DNA from 4 places in the Micromonospora sp. NPDC057141 genome. Region 1 is predicted to be linked to each of the others. Evidence: riboswitches for the same ligand, from Rfam matches in the RefSeq annotation. Region 1 holds a riboswitch; each other region holds the start of a gene.
The links. A riboswitch is a leader RNA that binds a small molecule or an ion and turns the genes downstream of it on or off. The one in region 1 is predicted to bind cyclic di-AMP.

Region 1 (4,817 bases):
TGTGCGGTTCGGCATGGTCGGTGGTGAAGAGGGCGAGCAGGTCGCCGACCTGGCGGTCCGCCTCGGCCGGGTGGCGGAAGTGGCCGCTGGGGTCGACCGTGTATTCGTTGCGCCGGCCCACCCGGGTCCGCCGCAGGTAGCCGCCGGCCTCCAGGTCGGCCACGATCGCCTGGGCCGCCCGTTCGGTCACACCCACCTCGTCCGCGACGTCGCGCAGCCGGGCGGTCGGGTTGCGGGCGATGGCGAGCAGCACGTGGCCGTGGTTGGTGAGGAACGTCCAGTTCCGGGTGCTCCCGTTCCCGCCTGCTGTCGTCGCCATGTCGGACATGTTAGGGCTCGGCGACGACGGGCACGCCCCTGGGCCGACGCGGGCCAACGCTCGGCCCCGCGCAACCCCTTCCCAACACAGGAAATGTGTATCACGTAACGCTTGACGTGCCTTTCGCTGCGTGTGACCGTGGGGGAACTGGTCGTGCGCGTGAATGACGAGGTGATGGGGCATGAAGCATTCCAGCATGTCGATGGATCAGTCGAACTCCGGGCAGCTCGAACCCCTCTCGACCATCGGGCGACCCGGCGAGCTGGGCACCCCGGGCGTCCCCTGCACCCCGGGCCGGGCCCTCGTCGAGTTGCAAGCCGGCAACCACCGCTTCGTCACCGGAGCGCCGCGCCACCCCAACCAGGACGCCGACCACCGGACGGCCGTCGCCGACGGCCAGCACCCGTTCGCGGTGATCGTCGGCTGCTCCGACTCCCGGCTCGCCGCCGAGATCATCTTCGATCGTGGCCTGGGGGACCTCTTCGTGGTCCGCACCGCCGGGCACACCGTCGGCCCCGAGGTGCTGGGCAGCGTCGAGTACGCCGTGACCGTGCTGGGCACCCCCCTGGTGGTGGTGCTCGGCCACGACTCCTGCGGAGCGGTGCAGGCGGCCCGGGCGGCGGCCGGCACCGGCACCCAGCCCGCCGGCAACCTGCGGGCCGTGGTGGACGCCGTGGTGCCCAGCCTGCACCGGGCCGCCGAGCGGGGCGTCGAGAGCATCGACGAGATCGTCGACATCCACATCGCGTGCACCGTCGAGGCGATGCTCGACCGGTCGCCGGTGCTGGCCGCCGAGGTCGACGCCGGTCGGTGCGCGGTCGTCGGAATGTCGTACCGGCTCAGCGCCGGCGGGGTGCGGACGGTGGCCGCCCTCCCGGCCCCCGCCGCCGCCTGACACCCGCCGCCTGACACCCGCCGCCTGAGACGCGCCGCCTTACGCGCCGAGAGGGGCCGCCCACAGTGGGACGGCCCCTCTCGGCGTGCGCGGCACGCGGCGTCAGAGCAGCGACATGTGCACGTGGTCGGTGTGGTTGGAGGGCCCGCTGTAGGACTTCCAGCCGGTCGCCGGGAACCAGATCTGCCGGTTCCAGATGACGTAGTAGATGCCGAGCCGGTCGGCGTTGCGGATGAGGAACGCGGCCAGGTTGTTGCCGTACATCCGGGTGTCGTTGTTGTGCCAGGGGGCGAATCCGCTGTTCTGGAGCGACCAGTCGCAGGCCCGGCCCTTGGGGTGCTCCCACGGCCCGCCCGGCCGGTAGCAGCCCACGAACCGGTTGAAGCCGGCCCGTTTGGTCTCCTTGTACGCGTGCAGTGTGCGGGGCGTGACGCAGCCGGAGGTGGTGGGGTCGTTCTCGCTGCACGACTCCGGTCGCCAGTCGCCGTCCGACGTCCGGCCCGGCCCGATCTTCGCGACCGGGGAGGTGGCGGAAACCAGACCGCCGGTGAAGCCCGCGCCGCCGACCAGCGCGAGCGCCTTCTCGGCGTCGAACTTCTTCTTCGCCATGACCGACGCCTGCTTCTGCTGCTCGCGCACCTCGGCGTCGAGCGCGAGCTTGGCCTGCTCGGCGCGGTTCTTGGCCGCGCTGACCTCGGCCAGCTTGTTGGCGTTGACCATGTTCAGCTCGTCGAGGGCGGAGGCGCGCTTGACGAACGAGTCCGGGGTGTTGCTCTCCAACAGCATCGCCATCGCGCCGACCCGGCCGGTCCGGTACGACTGCGCGGCCATCTCGCCGACCTGCGGCGCGAGCGCGTCCAGCTCGTCCTGGGCCTTCCGCACCTCCTCGGCGAGCTGGGCCTGGCGCTTCTTCGACTTTTCGAGCTTCGACTTGGCCTGGGCGTAGTCCCGGTTGGTCGCCTCGATCACATCGGTGATGAGCTGGGGCTCGTCGTCCTCCTCGTGCCCCGACGGTTGGGGGGCGGCGGAGGGCAGGGCGAGCGCCGGGGCGGCCGGCCCGGCGACGACCGCCAGGGCAGCGAGCACGGCCACCACGGGGGTCAACCAGCGGTGCAGGGGTGCCGTCACAGTGTTCCCTTCCATCGACCGCCGACCGGGTTAGCTGACGGGTTCGGGGCGGAAGTGGCCCCTACCGCTCGCGCGGATTCACCCCGGGCACCTGGTTCCCCGGCTCGCCTCGCGGCGATTGGGCGGCGGCACCGCAGGCGCCGCTTCGCGCCTTCGGCGGTGACCGGCAGCGAGGTTACCCGAGAGTCCTCGTGGGGAGCTACGTCCGGCTGCCGACTGAAAGCGCTATTTCGTAATCGCTGTCGGTGATCGGTGATGCGCTTCTCAGGGCGGATGCCGCCATTGGTCACGCTGCGGAGTGTCACCATGCGGTCTCCGTGCCTCCTTCTCGGTGCGGCCGTCCGGCCGGGGGGTGGGTGGGGGCGTGGTCGTCGGGGAACCCCTCGGCCGCCCGGCCGCCGCCGAGCGCCTCCAGCGCGAGATCCCGCTCCGCGGGCCGCCGCCGGCCGCTGCCCGGCGTACGCGTCGCCGGCACGTCCCCGACGCCCGCCGGACCGGACCGGGTCGCCCTGGTCCGTCCCGCGGCGGCGCTTTCCGCGGCGCTGCGCCCTGCCGTGGTCCGTCCCGCGGCGGTGCGGCCCGCTGCGGTGACCACGGCGGCCAGCCCGGTGGTGAGCGGCACGGCGGCGATCAGGCCCAGCGTGGCGACCGCGCTGCGGACGATCTCCTGGGCGAGGAACTCGCTGGTCAGGATCTCGGTCACCGGGCGGGAGTCGGCGGTGAGCAGGAGCAGCAGCGGCAGCGACGCGCCCGCGTACGCCAGCACGATCGTGTTGACCGTGGAGGCGATGTGCGCCCGGCCGACGCGGGTGGCCGCCCGGTAGAGCTGCAACCGGGACAGCCCCGGGTTGGCGTGCGCCAGCTCGGTGACCGTGGCCGCCTGGGTGACGGTGACGTCGTCGAGCACCCCGAGCGAACCGATGATGATGCCGGCCAGCAGCAGGCCGTGCAGATCCACGTCGCCCCGGAACATCGACAGGGTGGTGGCGTCCTCGCTGCCGTACCCGGTGAGGTGGGTGGCCGCCGTGGCGAGGGTGCCCAGGAGGCCGGTGAGCACCAGGCTGCCCAGGGTGCCGAGGACGGCCACCGACGTCTGCGCGCTGACCCCGTGGGTGAGGTACAGCACCACGAACATGATCAGCGCGGAGCCGACGACGGCGATCGGCAGCGGTGACCCGCCCGCGCCGATCCCGGGCAGTACGAAGGTCAGCAGGATGGCGAAGGTGGCGGCCAGGCCGGCCAGGGCGGCCACCCCCCGCCAGCGGCCGAACGCGACGATCGCCAGCGCGAACACCACCGCCAGCCAGACCAGCGGAGTGCCGCGCTGGTGCTCGGCGATGTTGTAGGCGCTCGCCGTCGGGTCCGCCGGGTCGGTCAGCTTCACCAGCACGATCCGGTCGTCGACGGCGACGGTGGGCGCGCCGGGGCCGGTGGGGATCGGCGTCTCGACCTGCTGCCCGGCGTCCGGCCCCTGCTCCACCCGGACGGTCACCGTGCCGCACGGGCCGTCCGCGACGTCCGGCCCGGCCTCCGGCGTCCCGGGCTGTGGCGGGCACTCCTCGGTGACCACCCGGGTCACTGTGCCGTGGTAGCGGGGCACCGGCGAGCCGCCGTCGACCTCCGGGCCGCCGTCGCGGGGCCACAGGACGATCGCCGCGATCACGGTGATCACGAAGAGGGGCACCACGGTCGCGACGAGGAGCCGCCGCACCCCTGGCGGGGTGGGCGGAGCGGGTCGGTTGTGGTCGGCGCCCATCGACGGTCTCCAAACGGTGTCAGCGCGGGATACGGCTCGGCGGCCCGGACGGTTCAGCGTCGCGGCGGTCGATCCGGGCTGGCTGCCCGAACGACCTCACCGGGCCGGCCGCCCGAGGACCCCCGCCCGAGGACCCCCGCTCCGCCGGCCCATCCGAAGCCCCTTCCGCTCCTCCGGTCGCCCGGAGCGGGATCCTGCGTCCCATCGCCCGGAATCGTAGCCACCCTCACCTGCGGACGCAGGCCGGTCGACACCATGTCGGCGACATGGCGGTGTTCCGGCCGCTCGGATACCGCCGTCTGACCGACATGCTGCCAATCTGACCGGCGGCGGGGCATCTTGGAGACATGGCCCACGAAGCGCACGCGAGGCACGGCGCACCCGCCGGACCCGGCGCACCGGACAAGCGCGCCGGACCCGGCGGGCACGACAAGCACGCTGGGCACGACCCGGAGATGTTCCGCCGCCGGTTCTGGCTCTGCCTCGCGCTGACCCTGCCGATCGTCGTCACCAGCCACCTGGTGATGGACTGGTTCGGCTACTCGCTGGAGTTCCCCGGCCGGGCGTTGGTCGGCCCGGTGCTCGGCTCGGCGGTCTTCTGGTGGGGCGGGTGGCCGTTCCTGGTCGGCGCGGTCCGGGAGCTACGCGACCGGGCACCGGGGATGATGCTGCTCATCGCGATGGCGATCAGCGTCGCGTACGTCGCATCGCTGGCCACC
Region 2 (4,817 bases), on a different contig from region 1:
AATGTGAGGCGCTGACCGCTGTGGGTCGTCTGCCTCGATCTTCCCTCTCGCGAGGCGCCCGGCGGTCGGTTGCGAAGGAGTCGGTGCCGGTGGCAACCATGCCCCCCCATCGTCGTGCCCCGGGACGATCGCCCGCTCGCCCGGGTGGTGTCCGCCGGTTCGCACATCGCCTGCTCACCCTGGTCGCGGCGGTCGCCGTCGGCGCCGGGACACTGACCGCGCCCGCGTACGCCGAGCCCTCGGTCGACGAGATCGAGGCGCAGATCGACAAGCAGTGGGAGCAGCTCGAACCCACCATCGAGCAGTACAACAAGGTGTCTGTGCAGCTGAAGGCGAACCGGGAGAAGGCGAAGGCGCTGGAGAAGAAGATCCAGCCGCTGGCGCTCGAAACCGAGCTGGCCATGAACCGCGTCGGCGATCTCGCCTCCCGCTACTACATCTCCGGCCCGTCGCAGGACATCGGCGCGCTGCTGGTCAGCACCAAGCCGGGCACCCTCGCCGAGCAGCTGACCATCCTGGACCGGCTGGCCGCGCAGGAGCGCAAGCAGGTCGAGGGCGTGCTCGCCATCCGGGCGAAGTACGACACCGAGAAGCAGAAGCTCGACACGCTCATCGCCACCCAGGAGAAGCAGACCAAGGAGCTGGCGGAGAAGAAGAAGCAGATCAACGCCGAGATCAAGCGGCTCCAGGCGTCGATGCCGAAGACGGTGGTGTCCGTCCAGGGGTGCCCGACCATCACCGGCGTGATCAATTCGGATGCCCGCACCGCCATCAAGACCGCCTGTGCGCAGGTCGGCGACCCGTACGTCTTCAACACCGCAGGGCCGGACACGTTCGACTGCTCCGGCCTGACCCAGTACGCCTACAAGGCGGCTGGAATCTACCTGGCCCACTTCACCGGCGACCAGTGGAAGAAGGGCACTCTGGTGTCGCGTTCCGAGGCTCGCCCCGGTGACCTGGTGTTCTTCTTCGCGGACGTGCATCACGTCGGCCTCTACCTCGGCAACGGCATGATGGTGCACGCGCCCCGCGCCGGCAAGCCGGTCAACGTGAGCAGCATCAACACCATGCCGATCGCCGGCTTCCGCCGAATCACCTGATCGCCCGGCGCGGCCCCCGCGAAGGCCGCGCCCGCAGCACCACCCGAGAGCCCTCGGTCCTCCGACCGGGGGCTCTCGGCGTGCGGTGGACATCGAAGCCGGCGACGGGTCTGTACGGTGCGTCACGGCCCGGTGGGTTGCGGATCGACGACGATCGTCTCTACTCTGGCCAATTGTCGGCCGGTAGCTGCACCGCCCAGCCGGGCGGTGACGGTGCGACACCGCCGAGTCGCCTCCGGGCGAGCCGGGGACCCAGGTACGCCGGGGTGAATCCGCAGCGGTGCTGCGGTAGGGCGCTCTCCCTTCCCGCCCGAACCCGTCAGCTAACCCGGTAGGCGGTAACGGAAGAAGGAGAACGGAGCCCGGTGGCACACCATGCCCCGCGGCGCCCGTCACGCCGGTCGGCCGACGCCGACCGCCTGCCGGCCGCGCCGCGCACCCGCTGGTCACGCTGCACCACCGCCCTCGCCGCCCTGGTCGGCGTCGCCGTCGTCCTGACCGGCGCACCGACCGTGGCCCACGCCGACCCCTCGGTCGCCGAGATCGAGCGGCAGATCGACGAGGACTGGAACAAGCTCGAACCGCTCATCGAGCGGCACAACGCCACCCGCCAGGACCTGGCCGCCAAGCGTAAGCAGGCCGACGCGCTCGCCGCGCGGATCGGGCCGCTCCAGCGCCAGGTGGACGAGGCGCTGGAGAAGGTCGGCGGCCTCGCCGCCGAGGCGTACAAGGGCGACAACCTCTCGGTGGTCAACGCCCTGCTGGGCAGCCGCACGCCCAGCCAGATGATGGGGCAGCTGGAACTGCTCGACCGGTTCGCCCAGCGCCAGCAGCACGATGTCCAGGCGGTCGTCGACCTCCGCGACGAGCTGGCCGCGAAGAAGCAGCCCCTCGACGAGATGGTCACCCAGCTCGCCCGCACCGAGGCCCAGCTCGCCGCTAGGAAGAAGCAGATCAACACCGAGATCGACCGCCTGCAGAAGCTGCGGCTGAAGGTGTACGGCAACGGCGGCGGCGGCCCGCTGCGGCCCGCCCCCTGCCCGGCGAGCTATCCGGGCGGCGGCGCGGGGACGGCGGTGAAGTTCGCCTGCGCCCAGATCGGCAAGCCCTACGTCTGGGGCGCCGAGGGCCCGAACTCGTACGACTGCTCGGGGCTGATGCTGGCCGCCTGGGCGAAGGCCGGGGTCTCGCTGCCGCACAACGCAGCCCGGCAGCGGTCGGTGACCGCCAAGGTCAGCCGCGCCGACCTGCGCCCCGGCGATCTGGTCTTCTACTATGCCGACCTGCACCACGTCGGCATGTACGTGGGCGGGGGCTGGGTGGTGCACGCCTCCCGGGCCGGTGTCCCGGTGAAGATGAAGCGCCTCGACGACGGCCCGATCCACAGCTTCGGCCGCCCCGCCTGAGGTGCAAGGAAGGGCCCCTTCTTAACGCATACGGTCGAGAAGGGGCCCCTTCTCACACCCGGAGGGGTCGACGGCGACGTCGCGTAGGGCAGGCAGGGCTGCGTCAGCGGGTCGGCCAGGTGCGCCAGCTCTGCCAGGAGCGGCTCGGGGTCGGGCCGCGCTGGCCCTGGTAGCGCGAGCCGTAGACCGCCGAACCGTACGGGTGCTCGGCCGGTGACGACAGCCGGAAGATGCACAGCTGGCCGATCTTCATGCCCGGCCAGAGCGTGATCGGCAGGTTCGCCACGTTGGACAGCTCCAGCGTGACGTGCCCCGAGAAGCCCGGGTCGATGAAGCCGGCCGTGGAGTGGGTGAGCAGCCCCAGCCGGCCCAGCGAGCTCTTGCCCTCCAGCCGGCCCGCGAGCTGGTCGCCGAGGGAGATCACCTCCAGCGTGGAGGCGAGCACGAACTCACCCGGGTGCAGCACGAACGGCTCGCCGTCGGGCACCTCGATCATGGAGGTCAGGTCGTCCTGCTGCATCGACGGGTCGATGTGCGTGTAGAGGTGGTTGTTGAAGACCCGGAAGAGCTGGTCGAGGCGTACGTCGATGCTCGACGGCTGCACCAGGGTCGGCTCGAACGGCTCCAGCGCGAGTGTGCCGGCCTTCAGCTCGGCGACGAGGTCGCGGTCGGAGAGCAGCATCGCAACACCATAGCGAGGCTGGTCGGCGAGCCGGCGATCGGTACGCCCCGGCCAGCGCGTCGCGCTTCGCGTGTCGTACAGGTGTTCGATAGGATGCTGGCATGGCTTCCTGGTCCGAATTCGCCGCTGACGAGCCACGACTCGCCGACGGGATCCGTCACCTCATGCAGCAGTACGGGCCGGGCTTCGGCTACCTGGCCACCGTCCGCGCCGACGGTGGGCCCCGGGTGCACCCGGTCTCCCCGGTGATCACCGACGAGGGGCTCTTCTGCTTCGTCGTCGACTCGCCGAAGCGGCGCGACCTCGAACGCGACGGCCGTTACGCGCTGCATTCCTTCCCGCCGGAGGACAGCGACGACGAGGCATACGTGGCCGGGCACGCCAGGCCCGTGACCGACCAGGCCCGGGTGGCCCGGCTCGCCGAGATCGGGCGGGCCGCGCCGCAGGTCGACTGGCGGCTCTTCGAGTTCACCGTCGACGTGGCGATGCTGGCCCGGCGTGGTGACGCCGGCACCGTCCGCCCCGGAGAGGCGACCGACCGGCCGGCCGTGCAGGTCTGGCTCGACCCTGGGGCGGCCGGTGCCGCGAGCACCGCGCCCGACGCCGCGAGCACCGCCTCGGGCGGCGGCGCTGTGGGCGTACCAGATCGGCGGTCGGCCCTCGGCGGGCGCGGCGCCCATCGTGCGGCGGCCTGACCCCCACAGACGCCGGTGCCGGCCCCGTCGGGAGACGGAGCCGGCACCGGGATGATCAGCGACAGCGGTACGTCAGGCCGCGCGGTACGCGTTCCACGCGGTCAGCATCCGATCCGCCTGGCCGGCGGTGAACTGGTACATGCACGAGTCGTACGTGTAGTCCATGAAGTTGGTGATCGGGTCGAGGCCGGTCGCGGTGCAGGTGTCCCGCCCGGTCGGGCACTGGAAGGCCGCCTCGGCCTCCGCCGGCGTGTCGCTCACGCCGTCGCCGGAGCCGCGGCAGCCGCCCTGGAAGGTGTGGTAGAGGTTCAGCCAGTGGCCGATCTCGTGGGTGCCGGTGTCGCCCTGGTTGTAGTTGGTGGCGGTGCCGCCCGGCAGCGACTCGCTCAGCACGACGACGCCGTCCATGCTGTCCAGCCGGCGCTTCGGGAAGGTGGCCCAGCCGAGCAGGTCGTCGCTCAACTCGCCGAGGTAGATGTTCAGCGTGTTCTTGCCGCCCTCGCGCAGCGAGGTCTTCATCGAACGCTCGGCCGAGGAGCCCGACACGATCGGGTACCACGCCGGGTTGGTGACCCGGTTGATCTTCTGGAGCTGGAAGCTGAAGGCGGTGGCCGCGCCGCCGGTGGCGCCGCTGTAGGCCTGGTTCAGCACGCTGATCTGCGAGTTGATCATCGAGTCCGGGATGTTGCCGCCAGCGCGGGTGCCGTCCTCCTGGATGACGTGCACGATGACCGGCACGGTCACGGTGGCGAGCGCGGCGGCGCCAGCCCCGACCCGGAAGTTGGCCCGTTCGCGCAGGGCGGCGGCGAGGTCGGCCTCCCGCTCGCGGGTCTCCTTGGCGGTCAGTTCGTTCGGCTCGTGCTTGGCCTGCGCGCCGGCCTTCACCCGGGCGTCCGAGTGGACGTCGGCCGGCTCGACGCACGCCTCCGTCGGG
Region 3 (4,817 bases), on a different contig from region 1:
GCGTCCCGCCCGGCGGCGGTGCGGATCCCTTTCCGCCTCCACTCCTGTGAGGTGCCGACCATGGACATCGTTCTCTACCAGATCCTGACCGAGGTGCCGGTGGCCGCCGCCATCTGGTCCGTGCTGCTCGTGCTGGCGCTCACCGTGCTCACCGTGCTGGTCGCCCGCCCGGAGCGGGACCGCCCGCCCGCCACCGAGCCCCCGACCGGCCCCGCCGCGCCGCCCGCCCCGGAGGCCGCCGACCAGCGCCGGTACGCCGAGGAGGTGGCGGTGGCCGCCGCCGGGGCCGCGCAGAACGCCCGCCGCCGGCGGGCTGCGTGGACGGCCGTCCAGGACGCCGCCGAGCGGGCCTGGCAGGCGTACGACGAGGCGGAGACCGCCGCCCGGCGCTTCCGTGACGCTGGCGCCCTGCCGACGCCGCGCACCCCGCGCACGCCCGCCGAGTACGCGGCCCGGGAGCGCTGGCTGCACCATGCGGCCACGGCAGCCCACCTGCGGGGGGAGTTGTCCATCGGCCAGCTCTGCGACGTCTTCGCCCGCCGGGGCGGCTGGGACCCCCGGCTGCACCCGGTGGAACAGGAGGTCGTCCTGGCCCGGGCGGTCCGGGACGGCAGGCTGGCCCGCTACCGGGCCGCCGCCGAGCGCGAGCGGGCCGCGTGGGGCGACGCCGAACTGGCCGCCGAGGCCGCCCGGGCGCTGGCCGCCGAGGCGTACGCCGCCGCCGAACGTGTCCGACCCACGGAGGTGCCGGCCCCCCGCGCGGCGGCAGCCGGCCGCGCCGTCCCGGCCGCCCGCTGGCGCCCGGCCCGCTGGCGCCCGGCCCGGATCGGCTGAGCCTCCACCGCCCCGCCCCCCCCGCCCCCCGCCCGCCCCCGCCTCGCCCCGGTGATCAAGAAGTTTGCGTCATGATGGAGATCAACTCTGACGTTTTCCTCTTGATCACCGGGGCGGGGGTGTGGTCGGCCGTGAGCCGGGTCACGACCGTCGGGAATCGGGCAACCGGTCCAGACGGTCCGATCGGCTGTCGCAATTCACCGACGATCGTGACCGGTTGTCCCGTTACGGTCCGCTGACGTCGTCTGAGCCGAGCCTCCCATTGAGACACGTCAGCTCCGAATGGCCCGTAAACGAGTTCGCACTGGGGCGTTTAAGCAGGTGGCGAGGGGTTGGCAGGGCTGCGGTCGGCCAGTAGTGTCGGCCCGTCCGGTGCGGTACCCGATCGCAAGAGGCGACGCCGCGCCGACCCGCTCAATCGTGATCATCACGAACCGGGGACCCATTGCACGTCCGGGGTGAATCTGCGGGCCACGGCCTGCGGTAGGGCGATCTTCCCGCCCGAATCCGTCAGCTAACCCGGTAGGCGGTGTCGGAAGGAGTTCCATCCTCGTGCAGCACGACCCCACCCCCCGGGTTGTTCCTCCACCACGGAGCCCGGTGCCCGCGTCCGCCGCCGCCGAACAGGCGCACTGACCGTCGCACCCTTGCGTACGCCCGCCTGAGTGGGCGCCCCCAGAAAGCGGACCCCACCGGCCGCGGACCTGCTCCGCGCCGCCGTGCGCCGCCGTGCGCCCGGATGCCTCCGCTTCCGCCCCCGTCCCGTGGAGGAACACATGAACGATCAACTCAAGCGGCACCTGCGGCGACTCGCCACGGAACGTCCGTACCAGGTCGTCGCCGGCTCCGCTGCGGCGCTCCTGCTGGCCTCCGGCACCGGCGCGCTGCTCGCCGCCGCCGACGCCCCCGCCCCGCAGCGGACCACCAGCGCCGCCGTCGCCGAGGTCGTGCCCCGCCTCGATGGCGCGGCCAGCCGCGGCCAGGCACGGATCGCCGTGCCGCCCTCTGCCGGTGCACCAACCAGCGCCTCGCCGTCGCCGAGCGCCACCTCGGCCGCCCCGAACCCCGACCTGACCGCCACGGCGACGCCGAAGAAGACCACGGCGAAGCCGGCGGCCCCGAAGCCGCCGTCGGCCAAGGTCCTCGACTACGACTACGAGGCACAGACCACCTACTACTACTGTGGCCCGGCGGCGGTGCGCAACGCGCTCTCCGCCACCGGCGTCGAGGGCACCCAGGACGACCTAGCCGCCCGCCTCGGCACCACCGAGATGGGCACCAACTCGGCCTACGACACCACCCGGGTGCTCAACGACATGGTCAAGGGCGACCCGTACCGGACCCGGCTGATCCCCGGCGGCGCCGCCACCCCGGCGGAGACGGACCAGCTCCAGGCCGACGTCGTGAAGGCGATCAGCGCCGGGCGCGGCGTCGTGGTGAACATCGCCGGCGACGCCACCGACGTCGACGGCGGCTGGCACTCCTTTCCCGGCGGCCACTACATCGCCGTCGTCGGCTACCGCGACTCCGGGCGCGCCGTGCGCATCGCCGACTCGGCGGACCCGGCCGTCCCGGCGTACTGGATCAGCACCGCCGCGCTGGCCCACTGGGCCGCGACCCGCGGTTACTCGGCCTGACACCACCCTCCCCCACCGGCCCCGGCTCTCCCGAGAGAGCCGGGGCCGGTCCCGGCTCGCGGTCCGGTGAGACCGCAGGCGGATCACTCCCGGATGGCGGACGGCGTGCTGGCTCTGGGGTTACGGGCGCCCGCCTGCCCTGCTCCGGCGCGGAGTTCCCCGTGTTCGCCCGCCGGCACAACCTGCTGTGGCCGACGGGCGGGACGCTCAGGCGGTGGGGGAGTGGGCCACGGCGTCGGCGGCGCGCGGGGCCGGCGGGTGCCAGCCCGGCTCCAGCTCCCGGCGGGCCGCCGCCAGGAACGCCTCGGCGTACGACTCGGCCGGGAAGTCGCCCAGGTAGTGGGCCCGGGTGCCCCAGCGGGCGGCCCCCTTGGGGTCGGTGTCCAGCAGCAGGGCGAGCACCTCGTCGAGGTTGCCCGCGTCGCGCCGCAGCACGTACCCCGGGCCGGCCAGCGGGAACCGCTCGACGAAGCGGTCGCCGTCGCCGACCATGTCCGTCACCGCGTACGGCTTGCCGGAGTAGAGGTAGTCGGAGATGACCCCGGAGACGTCCGAGACCAGCGCGTCGGAGCGGTTCACGCAGTCGACCAGGGACAGTTCCCGGCTGGCCGCCGCGCCGAAGACGTGCTGCCGCCCGGTGCGGGCCCGGTCCGCCGCCAGCAGCTCCGTGAGCCGGGCGAGCTGCCGCGCCGACGCCGGGTTCTGTCCGGTGTACGGGTGGGCGCGCAGGATCACCGTCGCGCCCCGGGCCAGCAGCCCCCGCACGATCGTCTCGCCCACCGGCAGCGAGCAGTAGTTCGCATCGGCGTGGTGCCCCGTCCAGGTCGGGGTGTAGAGCACCGTCGGGTTCGCCAGACCGGGGGTCGGCGTGCGGCGTACCTCGATCGACTCGACCTGCGGGCGGCCGACCACGACGAACTTTTCCGCCGGGATGTCCACCCCGGCGCGGGCGTACCGGTCGATCGCGGCCCGGCCCGCCACGAAGTTGCGGTCGAACAGCGCCGTGACCGGGTTGGCGCTCGGGGCCTTGTCGCTGTCGCCGTGGTGGATCTGCACGTGGGTGAGCTGCGCGAACCGGATGCAGTGGCTGTTCTTCGCCCCGTGGTTGACGTAGAACGCCACCTTCAGGCTCGGCACCAGCGCCTCGTCCATCGCCTTCAGCGTCGGGCAGTAGACCACCGGCGCGGTGGTGGCCGCGGCGAGCGGGGCGAGGAACTCCGGCTCCCGCACCATCACGAAGAACGGCCGGCCGATCCGCTCCAGGTAGGGCAGCCACATGGTGACCTGGTATTCCGACCCGGGCGGGGCGGAGAAGTGCAGCAGGAACTCCGGCCGGTGCGCGCGCAGCGCCCGGGCCACCGCCGAGCCGCCCGCCCCGGGCCGCAACCGCCGCTTGGCCAGGTCCACCGTGACCGCCCCGGCCCCCGCCCCGACGGCGAGGGCCACCAGCAGCGCCACCCCGGCCGGCAGCACCAGGGCGGCGGCCAGCGCCACCACGGCGAGCAGCACCAGCAGGGCGTCGCCCAGCCGGCCCGCGACCAGCGGGGTCCACGACCGCACGGGCAGGTTCACCGCCCGGATCTCCAGGTCGCCGGCCTGCCGCAGTGGCCCCACCAGCAGCACCAGCCCCAGCAGCACCAGGGCCGTCGCCGTCAGTGCCGGGTCGAAGCCGGCGTCGAGCCGCCGGGCGTACCCGACGAGGATGGCCGCGGCGAGCAGCACCGCCTCGGCGGTGCTGTCGGCGGCCGGGCGGACCCGCCGCTCCCAGCCGGCGGCGGCCAGGGCCGCCACCGCGAGCGCCAGGCCCCAGCCCGTCGCCCCGGTCAGGGCGAGCACGAGGAACGCCAACACCGCCAGGCCGGTGGCCGCCACCCGGGCGGTCAGCTTCCTGACCAGGTCACCACGCATGTCGCTTCGCTTCCTTCGCCCGTCGCGGTGGCCGTCGACGCCTCAGCCGGCCGCAGCCGGGGCGGACGCGCGGCTGGCCTGGGCGGGCACGCTCGCGGCGGGTGCCTCGCCGGGCGCCCGGCGCACGTCGATGACCTGCCCGGTCAGCTCGGAGATCAGCACGTCCAGCGACGACTGGGCGACGGTCTCGGCGGCCAGCAGGGTGTGCTCCGGTTCCTCGCCGAACGCCTTGGTGCGCATCGGGGTGGCGGTGCGCTCCGGGTTGATGCAGTTGACCCGTACGCCCAACTCGGCCCACTCGTCGGAGAGCGCCTGGGTGAGGTTGACCAGGGCGGCCTTGGTGGCCGAGTAGAGCGCGTAGCGGGCCCGGCCCCGGGTGTACGAGCTGGAGGTGTAGAGCAGCAACTGGCCCTTGGTCTGCTGCAGGTACGGCAGTGA
Region 4 (4,817 bases), on a different contig from region 1:
CGGCGGTCGGCGACCTGCTCGGCGAGGTGGAGGGCACGGTCGGGGTGATCACGCCGGTGCCGCGCCGCGACGAGGTGGCTGGCTGGCTGGCCGGCCGGGCCGCGCCGCGCCTGCAGGTGGTGACCAGCCTCCAGGCCAAGGGCATGGAGTACGACGGGGTGGTGCTGGTCGCCCCGGGCGAGATCCGGGCGGACCCGGGCTCGGGCGTGCGGACGCTGTACGTGGCGCTGTCGCGGGCGACCCAGCGCCTCGTCACGCTCGACCCGACGGGCTGATCACGCTCGACCCGACGGCTGATCCGGCCCCGGCCGTTCACCGGCCGGACCGCCGCCGATCACTTGCATACATTGCGATGTGAACATAGATTTGGCCGGGGGGTTGGGATCACGGACGGAGGGTGTGGGCGTGGGCGCAGGTCATGACCACCACCACGGGGTGGCGGCAAACGCCTCCGACCGCCATTCGGGGCGGCTCTGGGCGGCGTTCGCGCTGCTCGCCGTGCTGATGATCGTCGAGGCGGTGACCGCGCTCGGCACCGGCTCGCTGGCGCTGCTCTCCGACGCCGGGCACATGTTCACCGACGTGCTCGGCATCGGCATGGCGCTCGCCGCGATCACCGCCACCCGCCGGGCCACCGCCGACCCGCAGCGCACGTTCGGGCTCTACCGGTTGGAGGTGCTCGCCGCGCTCGGCAACGCCCTGCTGCTCAGCGGCGTCGCCGTCTACGTCCTCGTCGAGGCCGTCCGCCGCTTCGGCGACCCGCCCGAGGTGACCACCGGCCCGATGCTCGCGGTGGCGGTGCTGGGCCTGCTCGCCAACGTCGCCGCGTTCGCCCTGCTGCGCAGCGGGGCGAAGGAGAGCCTCAACCTGCGCGGGGCGTACCTGGAGGTGCTGGGCGACCTGCTCGGGTCGGTCGGGGTGATCGGGGCGGCGGCGCTGATCATGGTCACCGGCTGGTGGTGGGCGGACCCGGCGGTGGCCGTCGCGATCGGCGTGTTCATCCTGCCCCGCACCTGGCGGCTCGGTCGGGCCGCGGTGCGCATCCTGGTCCAGGCCGCGCCGGAGCACCTCCAGGTGACCGCCGTGCACGACCGGCTGGCCGCCGTGCCCGGCGTGGTCGAGGTGCACGACCTGCACGTCTGGACGCTGACCTCCGGCATGGAGGTCGCCTCGGCCCACCTGACCATGGCGCCCGGCGCGGAGGTCGGCGCGGTGCTGACCGCCGCCCGCACCGCCCTGCACGAGGACTTCCACATCGAGCACGCCACGTTGCAGGTCGAGCCGGGGGCGGCCCGCGACGGCTGCGGGCCGGCCGGCTGGTGAGACCGACGCCCATCAATTTTCGTGACTTATACGGTCGAATGCCGGACTTGACGGGATTTATCCGCGTACCCTCCGTCACGGAAGCAGCGCTGGTCCCACAGGCACCGGTAGGCTCGGTCCCGGCCTCCGCCGGGCGGCGCCCTCCGGCGCCTGTGGTGGCCGCCGCCTAATCGCCTACGGGCGAGCCGGGGAACCATGTTCGTGGGGTGCATCCGCTCCAGCGGTAGGGATCGTCCGTCCCGAACCCGTCAGCTAACCCGGTCGGCGGCTGATGGAAGGACATGCATATGCCAGTAGTGGCACCTGTAGGAAGGATCGCCGCCCGGGTCGCGGCGGCGCTGGTGCTGACGCTCGCCGTCGGCCTCGGGGCCGCGCCCGTGACGCCGGCCGGGGCCGCGCCGCCCGTCGGCCTGCTCGCCGCGCCGGGCGACGACGAGGAGGGCGGCACCCCCGCCCTGCGCGCCCAGCTCGAAGCGGCCAGCAAGGGCTACCTGGAGGCCAAGACCGCCCTCGACCGCTCGGTGAAGCGGCAGCAGAAGCTCGGCGGCCAGCTCAAGACGGTCGAGGCCGAGCTGGTCACGCGGGGCGCGAAGGTCGGCGAGATCGCCGGTGTGGCGTACAAGAAGGGTCGGCTCACCGCCGCCTCACTGCTGCTCGACAGCAGCTCCCCCGAGGGATTCCTGGACCGGGCCGCCGCGCTCGACGCGGTCGCCGCCAACGAGGACCGGGCGCTGCGCGCGCTGCTGACCACCCGGGACGAGGCGACGAAGACCCGACAGGGGATCGACGGCGAGATCCGCGAGCAGCGCAAGCAGGTCACGCTGATGGGCAAGCGCAAGGAACAGGCCGAACGGGCGCTCACCGTGGCCAACAACAAGGCCAGCAGCAACAGCGGCGGCGGGTCCAGCCCGGGCGGCAGCTCCAGCGCCAACGCCACCCCCGCGAAGCGCAACTCCGACGGCTCCTGGCCGGCGGAGTCGTGCAGCGTCAACGACCCCACCCCGGCCAACGGCTGCATCACCCCGCGCACCCTGCACGCGCTCAACCAGGCCAAGGCCGCCGGCTTCACCCGGTACGTCTCCTGCTACCGCCCCGGTGGCTCCGGCGAGCACCCGAAGGGCCGGGCCTGCGACTTCGCCGCGCAGAAGGGCGGCTTCGGCGGCGTGGCCACCGGCGGGGACCGCACCTACGGCAACAACCTGGCGGCGTACTACGTGCGCAACGCCGACCGGCTCGCCGTGCTGTACGTGATCTGGTTCAAGCAGATCTGGCTGCCCAGCAGCGGCTGGAAGGCGTACAGCGGCGGAAACGGGGACCCGTCCAGCGACCACACCAACCACGTGCACCTGTCGGTGATCTGACCGCGCCCGCCTCGGCGGCCCTCCCCCGTGGGCCGGGTCGCCGGGGCGCTACGCCGCCCGGCCCAGCACCTCGCCCAGCCGGCGGGCCAGCCCGAGGTGCGCCGAGCGGGCCTGCCGGAAGGCGTACGCGAACAGCAGCGTCGGGGCGGCCAGGGTGATCTCCACGTCGACGCGGACGAGGCCGCCCGGCTCGTCGCGCAGCCGGGTGTGGTTACGCACCGTCGTGGCCGGCCGCTGCCGGGCCAGCGTGACGATCTCGTCGTCGGTCACCACCAGCACGTCCGCCTGATACGTCACGCCGAAGCGCAGCGGCCCGGCGGCGAGCTGATCGGTTATCGCATAACTGGCCAGGGCACCCGGCCGGGGCGGCAACCGGCGCACCCGCGTGATCAACGGATGCAGCTCGGTCTGCCGGGCGGGGTCACTGAGCAGCGCCACTGCCTCGGCCCGCGGGCAGCAGGCCTGGACCGAGTATTGGAAGCTGTCGCGCCGGGGCATCCGTCGATCGTCCCCCACCCGAGGGCGTGGAGGAAGAGCCGGGCCCCGGCGCGTGAACCACCGCCGGCGACCCCGGTCAGGCGCCCGGCAGCACCTCGGGGGTGGCCGTGCCGGCGTAGTAGGGCTCGGGGGCACCGAAGAGGCCGAGCAGGCCGGTCACCCACAGTTGCCGGTGCACGAACCGGCTCGGCTCGGTGACGACCAGCTTCACGCCGCTGACCTCGGCGGTCTGGAAGCCGGCCACCATCGCGCTGATGCCGACCGAGTCGATGAAGGTGATGAGGCGCATGTTCAGCTCGATGCGGGCGGGACGCCCCTTGGTGAGCACCTCCGCGACGGCTTCGCGCACCTCGTACGCGGTGTCGACGTCGATCTCGCCACGCGGGGCGATCTCGATGACACCACCGGAAAGAACCGACTTCACGATCGACAGGCTCACGCGAGCACCTCCACTCGCCCATTCACGGGCGCCTCATCAGTACGCGGGCCGCGACCGAGAGTATTCCTCCGACGGCCTCGGTCGCCACCCCTCGGGATGAGCAATTCGTGGATCAGGGCAAAACACGTTGCCCTTATCCGGACTTTTCAGATCCTGTTAGCCACACGACCGGCCCGGGGCCGATGTCGCCGACCCAGGGTAGCGGTCCCCTCCGACCTTCGCGCGCACCCCGCGCCCCGGGCGTGTGGTCCACCCGGCCGTCACCGGCGGGACCCGCCGCCGTTGCCCGCCCCGCCTAACATCGGCGGCGTCCACACCCGCACCACGGAAGGAACCACCAAATGATCCGGAGACTGGCCGGCCTGGCCGGCGTCGGCGCGCTGCTCGCACTCATGTTGGCCTGCGGCTTCGGCGGCGGCGGGGACGACGACGATGACGACGACGGCGACGACTTCGCCCGGGGCGCGGCGGTGGTGTCCGTACGCTGAAGGCACAGCCGGCACGCCGGGGTTTGCGGCGGCGTCGGGTGGGGCACTGCCCCGGTGGGCGGACCACGCCGGCGGGGGCGACCCACCGGCGGGCGACCGCCCACCGGTCCCACGCCGCAGTCCGAAGTGGCCGCAAGCTTCGGCACCCGAGGAGGTAGCACGATGTTCGGAACCAACCTGCTGGAGCGCCGCAGCAAGCCCGAGCGGATCGCGGACCAGGCGTGGCAGCATCTGGCCTCCGCCGTAGGCTCCGCCGGGGACAGCGTTCGGGGCACCGCCCGCTCCGCCCGGCGCAGCGGCTCCGGCCTCGCCGACGACGCGGGCGACCTGGTCGGCTCCGCGGCCGACGAGGCGCGCCGCCGGGCGGTGCTGGCCTTCGACGCGCTCGCCGGCCGCCGGCCCGCCCTGCCCTGGACGCTGCTGATCGGGGCCGCCCTGGCCGGAGCGGCGATCGGCTGGGCCGCCGGTTCGGCCGCGCGGGCCGTCGGGCGCCGGGGCGAGCGCGACGTCGAGGAGATCGAGTTCGTCGACGTCGACCGGCCCGACTCCCCGGTCGGCCTGGACGGCTGAGCTCACCCGACACGCCGGGACGGCTGAGCCGCCCCGGCTGGTCGTCATCGCCGACCCACCAAGACGCGAGGCCCACCGAGACGCGAACCGGGCCGGCCTCCGTGCGGGGAGGCCGGCCCGGGGTTCGCGCCCGGGTGG

Region 2: another riboswitch for cyclic di-AMP. It lies ahead of ACFT41_RS09735 (NlpC/P60 family protein); the one in region 1 lies ahead of ACFT41_RS18455 (coiled-coil domain-containing protein).
Region 3: another riboswitch for cyclic di-AMP. It lies ahead of ACFT41_RS24105 (C39 family peptidase); the one in region 1 lies ahead of ACFT41_RS18455 (coiled-coil domain-containing protein).
Region 4: another riboswitch for cyclic di-AMP. It lies ahead of ACFT41_RS10300 (coiled-coil domain-containing protein); the one in region 1 lies ahead of ACFT41_RS18455 (coiled-coil domain-containing protein).

Annotation. Positions count from the first base shown of each region.
Region 1 is NZ_JBHUVA010000035.1:7,678-12,494, reverse strand. Features, by position in the region: partial or broken gene ACFT41_RS18465 (helix-turn-helix transcriptional regulator) at 1-328, opposite strand, end outside; gene ACFT41_RS18460 (carbonic anhydrase) at 522-1,214, shown strand; gene ACFT41_RS18455 (coiled-coil domain-containing protein) at 1,317-2,342, opposite strand; cyclic di-AMP (ydaO/yuaA leader) riboswitch at 2,347-2,477, opposite strand; gene ACFT41_RS18450 (YibE/F family protein) at 2,644-4,098, opposite strand; gene ACFT41_RS18445 (heavy metal translocating P-type ATPase) at 4,446-4,817, shown strand, end outside.
Region 2 is NZ_JBHUVA010000011.1:50,067-54,883, forward strand. Features, by position in the region: gene ACFT41_RS09730 (NlpC/P60 family protein) at 84-1,100, shown strand; cyclic di-AMP (ydaO/yuaA leader) riboswitch at 1,313-1,453, shown strand; gene ACFT41_RS09735 (NlpC/P60 family protein) at 1,466-2,506, shown strand; gene dcd (dCTP deaminase) at 2,610-3,188, opposite strand; gene ACFT41_RS09745 (pyridoxamine 5'-phosphate oxidase family protein) at 3,290-3,883, shown strand; gene ACFT41_RS09750 (zinc metalloprotease) at 3,956-4,817, opposite strand, start outside.
Region 3 is NZ_JBHUVA010000060.1:7,033-11,849, reverse strand. Features, by position in the region: gene ACFT41_RS24110 (hypothetical protein) at 61-834, shown strand; cyclic di-AMP (ydaO/yuaA leader) riboswitch at 1,236-1,378, shown strand; gene ACFT41_RS24105 (C39 family peptidase) at 1,611-2,471, shown strand; gene ACFT41_RS24100 (CDP-glycerol glycerophosphotransferase family protein) at 2,679-4,379, opposite strand; gene ACFT41_RS24095 (SDR family NAD(P)-dependent oxidoreductase) at 4,422-4,817, opposite strand, start outside.
Region 4 is NZ_JBHUVA010000012.1:46,815-51,631, forward strand. Features, by position in the region: gene ACFT41_RS10290 (HelD family protein) at 1-275, shown strand, start outside; gene ACFT41_RS10295 (cation diffusion facilitator family transporter) at 406-1,323, shown strand; cyclic di-AMP (ydaO/yuaA leader) riboswitch at 1,477-1,606, shown strand; gene ACFT41_RS10300 (coiled-coil domain-containing protein) at 1,611-2,684, shown strand; gene ACFT41_RS10305 (SRPBCC family protein) at 2,733-3,182, opposite strand; gene ACFT41_RS10310 (STAS domain-containing protein) at 3,259-3,621, opposite strand; gene ACFT41_RS10315 (hypothetical protein) at 3,963-4,109, shown strand; gene ACFT41_RS10320 (hypothetical protein) at 4,272-4,679, shown strand.